One region of the Idiomarina sp. PL1-037 genome, then DNA from elsewhere that is predicted to be linked to it. Evidence: predicted binding sites of a transcription regulator. Region 1 holds the regulator's gene; the other holds the start of a gene.
What was found. The regulator sigma-54, encoded in region 1, starts transcription at its own class of promoters, with help from an activator protein. The targets are predictions, from matches to a motif close to GTTGGCACGNNNNTNGNNT.
Positions count from the first base shown of each region.

Region 2: the regulator sigma-54 is predicted to act here: its motif matches at 1,726-1,744, upstream of U0358_RS04155 (flagellar basal body rod protein FlgF).

Region 1 covers NZ_CP139873.1:439,821-442,967, forward strand. The annotation lists gene rapZ (RNase adapter RapZ) at 1-283, opposite strand, end outside; gene ptsN (PTS IIA-like nitrogen regulatory protein PtsN) at 274-744, opposite strand; gene hpf (ribosome hibernation promoting factor) at 748-1,035, opposite strand; gene U0358_RS02090 (RNA polymerase factor sigma-54) at 1,063-2,523, opposite strand; gene lptB (LPS export ABC transporter ATP-binding protein) at 2,545-3,147, opposite strand, start outside.
Region 2 covers NZ_CP139873.1:919,004-922,150, reverse strand. The annotation lists gene flgH (flagellar basal body L-ring protein FlgH) at 1-97, opposite strand, end outside; gene flgG (flagellar basal-body rod protein FlgG) at 132-920, opposite strand; gene U0358_RS04155 (flagellar basal body rod protein FlgF) at 942-1,685, opposite strand; gene flgE (flagellar hook protein FlgE) at 1,794-3,147, opposite strand, start outside.

The sequences.
Region 1 (3,147 bases):
GCTTTAGCAAGGTATTGTCGTCAGAGTCAATAAACAGAATTTCCGGTTCAACGCCTTTGGGCAAAAAGCTCAGAGAATCCAGTAATTCTTCAGAATGCTCTGGTAAATTGCGGACATCAATGCTGATGGCTATTTTTTGATATTGCTCGATGACTGCATGCACCAGCGTTGGCAACAGGCTTATGGGTAAATTATCAACGCAATAAAAGCCTAAGTCTTCCAGTACGCGCAGAGCAATTGTCTTACCTGATCCGGAACGACCACTAACAATGATCAGTTGCATGGCGACTGTTCACCTTCGCCCACAAATAATTGATATAACGCTTTGTCAGAATCTGCATGGCGCAGTGCGCGGGTGCAGTCTTTGTCATTCATTCTTCTGGCCACAGTGGCCAATGTTTGTAAATGGTTCTCGTGCTCTGACTCCGGCACCAGAAGCGCGAAGATAATATCGACAGGCTGGTTGTCAATAGAATCGAACTCGATAGGTTCGTCTAGGGTCAATAATACCGCCACCGGATGATTTGCATTAGGTAAACGGCCATGAGGAATTGCGATACCTAAGCCAATTCCCGTACTGCCTAAACGTTCACGGTTTAACAGGCTCTCAAAAATGTCATGACGGGTAATGCCAGACAGCTTAGGGGCTACGATTTGACTAATGGTTTCAAGTAGTCTTTTTTTACTTGCGCCCTCGACTGCACACTTGGTGCAGTCGGCGCTTAACAATTCACTCAGTTGCATGGATTAATGTTGTTTCATTTTCTCTTTGTGTTTAATCACCTGACGGTCCAGTTTATTAATTAAACCGTCGATGGCCGCGTACATATCTTCGTGCTTTGAATCGGCGAAAAGCTCACCGCCATTCACGTGCAGCGTAGCTTCCGCTTTTTGAATCGTTTTTTCAACGTTTAGGATGACGTGAACATTCGTTATATGGTCAAAATGTCTTTCCAGCTTGGCAAATTTTGTGTCCACGTAGTCACGCAGAGCTTCGGTAATATCGATGTGATGACCGGTCAAATTAATTTGCATAACGTCTTCCTTCTGCAGTTAACAAAGTTATAAAAGACTTTTGCGTTGGCTCGATGATGGAATGTTCAACGATTCCCGATACTTCGCAATTGTCCTTCTTGCTACTTGGATACCCTGTTCGGCTATCAGTTCAGCAATCTTACTGTCGCTTAATGGTTTACTGCGATTTTCAGCAGCGACCATCTTCTTAATTAAAGCACGTATTGCCGTGCTTGAACACTCACCACCGCCCTCTGTACTGACATGGCTTGAGAAAAAATATTTCAACTCAAATACACCACTTGGGCAGTGTAAGTATTTTTGTGTCGTTACGCGTGAAATCGTACTTTCATGCATATCGACAGTTTCAGCAACATCGTTCAGTACCATGGGCTTCATAGCCTCTTCACCATGCTCAAAAAAGCCTTGCTGGCGCTGTACTATGCAATTAGCCACCTTCAGCAGCGTATCATTCCTGCTCTCCAGGCTTTTTATGAACCAGCGAGCTTCTTGCGTATGGTTCTTTATGTACTGGCTGTCGGCTACTGACTTTGCCGCTTTACTTAAGGCGGCGTATTCTTCGTTCACTTTTAATTTAGGTACGCTGTCGGGGTTTAATTCGACCATCCAGCGACCATTTTTTTTAGTAACGGCCACGTCAGGAATAACATATTCAACAGGTTGCTGTGCAACTTGCTCGCCCGGATGCGGATGCAATTGTTGAATTAATCGCATAGTCTGGCGTAAATCGTCTTCCGATAACTTCAGTTTACGCTGAATAGTGCGAAAATCGCGACTGCCGAGTAAGTCCATATGTTCAGTCACTAAGCATAAAGCAACCTGCTTGTATTCAGTGTCGTCGCTCAGTTGCCGCAATTGAATGGCAAGGCACTCACTGACACTGCGAGCGCCGACACCAATTGGATCAAAATGCTGAATACGCTTTAGCACCATGCAAACTTCTTCTGCTTCTACTTCGGGCAGACGCACGGCTTCAATAATTTCATCAACATCGACCATTAGGTAGCCGTTGTCGTCTATGGCCTCGATAATGGCTTCCGCTATGGCGGTGTCTTCTTCTGAGAAATGAGAAAGTTGCATCTGCCAGAGTAGGTGATCCTGCAGAGATTCGCTGGTAGAGCCCTGGTAGACTTCAAAATCGCCGTCAAAGGATTTACCAGAGGAGGCTGCGCCGTTGGCAGGGGTATGACTGGAGTAGGTGTCGTCCCAACTGCTGTCGACCGGCAGTTCGTCAGGCATCTCCTGAGTTTTTATAACGTCGGATGTTTCCCGCTGACTGTCGTCCCTTTCCTCAATGTTGCGGGTTTCAGACTGGTCGGCGTCGTTACTTGTTTCACCTTCAACCTCCAGCAATGGATTACTGTCTAACGCATCCTGAATTTCTGACTGAAGATCGAGCGAGGAAAGCTGCAGCAGGCGGATAGCCTGTTGAAGTTGTGGCGTCATGGTCAGCTGCTGACCAATTTTTAGCTGCAGACTTTGCTTCATAATGACTGTCCCGGTATCACGTTATAGGGTGAACTGCTCACCGAGGTAAACGTCTCTAACCTGTTGATTCGATAATATACTTTCCGCATCGCCGCTTGCAATAAGCTCGCCATGACTGACAATATAAGCGTGTTCACAAACAGACAATGTTTCGCGAACATTGTGGTCAGTAATCAGTACACCAATACCACGTTGTTTCAAATGTTCAACAATCTTTTTAATATCAATAACCGAAATGGGATCCACCCCGGCAAAAGGCTCATCCAGCAAAATAAATGTAGGTTCCGCTGCCAGGGCACGGGCAATTTCGACCCGACGGCGTTCACCACCTGACAGGCTCATGCCCTGACTGTTTGCTATGTGCCCAATATGAAACTCTTCGAGCAAAGCATCAAGTTGCTCTTCACGTTCGTTGGTTGATAGTTCTTTACGAGTTTCCAGAATAGCCATCAGATTATCGCGCACGGTTAACTTCCGAAAAATGGAAGCCTCCTGCGGCAAATAGCCAATACCTCTGCGTGCCCGCTCATGCATTGGCAGCAAGGTAAGGTCATTGTCGTCCAGTAAAATTTGACCTTTATCGCTATTAACCAAACCGACAATCATATAGAAGGTTGTGGTTTT
Region 2 (3,147 bases), 480 kb from region 1:
CGGGTGCGTAATATGGGTCATCCGGCATGGGTTTATGCGGCGTTTGCGCACAGCCAGCCAAAACCAGTGCCGTTAAAGAAAAAAGTAAAAAACGCATAGAATCACCCGTTGTTATTTAATGACGACAACAATTAAAGCTGCTGATTAATGTAACTCAGCATCTGATCCACAGATGAAATCACTTTAGAGTTCATCTCGTAACCACGCTGGCTCTCAATTAAGTTCACTAGCTCTTCAGTTACATTCACATTCGAGGTTTCCAGGGCGCCCTGAATGGTGTTACCCATTCCGTCAACGCCGGGAACCGCCTCTAAAGGTGCACCACTTACAGCGGTTTCTTTATAAAGGTTCTGCCCCATAGGCTGTAAGCCGGCCGGGTTAATAAAGTTCACCAGGTTAAGCTGCCCAACCACCACGTTATCGGCGTTGCCAGGCTGCGTGACAGTAACCTCGCCTTCTTGTGAAATACTGACCGACATAGCGTCGTCAGGTATTTGAATAGCCGGCTCAATAGTGTAGCCATTACCCGAGGTCACCATTTCGCCCTCTTCATTTAAAGAAAACTGACCATTGCGGGTATAAGAAATGTTTCCATCTGGCATCAACACCTGAAAGAAACCTTTGCCGTCAATCATCACATCCAACGAGTTGTCCGTTGTCTGAACATTGCCCTGGGTATGCGCTTTTTGCGTAGCAACCACTTTTGTACCGGCGCCAAGCATCAAACCATTAGGTAACTCGGTGTCCTGTGCCGACTGACCGCCCGGCTGGTTAATGTTCTGGTAAAGCAAGTCCTCAAACACTGCCCGGCTCTTTTTAAAGCCAATGGTGCTGGAGTTCGCCAGGTTGTTGGAAATGACTGAAATATCGCGCTGCTGCGCATCCAGTCCGGTTTTACTTATCCATAATGCTGGGTTCATGGTCTTTCTCCTGGGCTAAGCTTAGCTCATTCTCATCAGCGACTCGGAACGCTGGGCGTTCTCATCGGCCGTTTTCATTAATTTGACGTTCATTTCATACTGACGCTGCAGAGCAATCATGTGCGTCATTTCTTCGACACTGTTCACGTTACTGCCTTCCAAAGCGCCAATTTGAAGTTTTACGTTGGCATCGGCTAAGGCTTGCTGGTCATCTTTTAACTTAAACAGGCCATCGTTACCTTTTTCCATATTGCCGTTCGGCGGGTTAACTAATTTAATGCGGTCAATCACTTCCATCGCGTTTGCCGGAGCGCCCATCGGGCGTATCGAGATATTCCCGTTTGCTCCTATTACCAGGTTGTCTATGGGCATGGGAACAAATATGGGGCCGTTATTGCCGAGTACCGTCTGGCCTGTTGAGTTTTTTAACAAGCCATCAGTACCCACTTCGAGGCTGCCGTTGCGGGTATAACGTTCATTGCCAGTGCCATCGTCGACCGCAATCCAGCCCTGATCTTTAATGGCAACATCCATGTTCCGGCCGGTTGTTTGTATTGCTCCACTGGCAAAATTTTGCCCGGGGCTTTCCGTCATAGAAAAGACACGAGTCGGCAAACCTTCACCAAAGGCCTGCATTGCCCGCGCCTGTTGCAAGTCGCCTTTAAACGCCGTGGTATTGGCGTTCGCTAAGTTGTTGGCACGAACAGCGACAGCGTTCATGTTTTCTTTCGCGCCGCTCATCGCTACCCATAGCATCTTGTCCATAGCTGACCTCCAGCCAAAATTTTGTCATCTGGGTTAAGCAATGCAGATTTCATGCCAAAAACAAAAAAGACGCCCAAAGGCGTCTTTTTAATCGACAGATAAAAGCGATTAACGAATCTGAAGAATGGTCTGATTAATGGTGTTATTCACTTCAAGTGAACGCGAGTTCGCCTGGAAATTACGCTGGGCTGAAATTAAATCAACCAACTCTTTGGTCAGGTTAACGTTTGAGTTTTCAAGTGCTGACGCTTCGATTCCACCAAAGGTTCCAGTATTAGCTTCGCCAGAAAGCGGTTCTCCAGAGTCTATACTCTCGCGCCATTTAGTTCCGCCAATTTGCGTTAAGCCTTGTTCATTAGCAAAGCGAACAACTGCTACCTGGCCTAAATACTGAACATCACCATTTGAGTAAGTTGCTGCAATTAAACCTGACTTGTCGATATCAACGTTAGTTAATCGGCCTACAGTGCTACCGTCCTGATCCAGGTTAGTTACTTCAAAGTCTGAAGCGAACTGAGTCGGTGACGTTGTGCCGCTCAAATCCTGAAAGTTGAACTGAATAGTTTGAGCAGATGCACCATTGTTCAGGTAAGGATTACCTGCAGCATTATTGGCTGATAAATCTAAAGAACCAGGATCAAAAGTTGTTTGCCCAGCAGCTACGTTGGGTTCACCATTACCTAAAAACTCGACTTGTAGGCCTGTAAACCCATTAACAGAGTTCGTTGCAGACGGTGTCGCTGTCCCGGTTGGATCTAAATCAATCTCATCACCGTCGAATGTTGCATAAACATCCCACTGATTAGATGCACTGTCTCTTTTTACGTAGTACGTCGACAGCGTGTGGGATTCTCCAAGTGAGTCATAAACAGTTGCAGACGTTGAACTGTGATAAGTACTTGGTGTTTCCGGATCAAAGGGATTAGCCGTTCCATCAATGGGAGAGCGACGAGCATCTACGTTAAATGCAGTAAATACATTATCGGTACTCTGTGGCGCACCAGCCACATCCGGAATTCGGATAGGTTGCGTCGTTGCAAGTGCAACGGATGAATTCACGCCACTATTACGATCAACCTGATAGCCCTGCAGGTAATTCCCTTGGTTATCGACAATGAACTTATCATCGTTCAATTTAAAAGCACCTGACCGAGTGTAAGTCAGATCACGAGAGCCAAGACCGTCTGTTGTCGCAAAAAAACCGTTACCACTAATGGCCATATCCAGCGAGTTGTCAGTGAAGTCCAGAGTACCCTGGCTGAACTGCTGAGCGACTGACGATGTCAAAACACCATCACCCACTTTGGTATTGCCTGCATTAAAAATGCTGCTGGCATAAACGTCCGCAAATTCTGCCCGAGACTGTTTGAAGCCCGTTGTTTTAACGTTTGAAATATTATTCGCGGTCGTATCCAGATCTTTTTGCGATGCATTGATACCGCTAAGTGCAATATTAAATGAC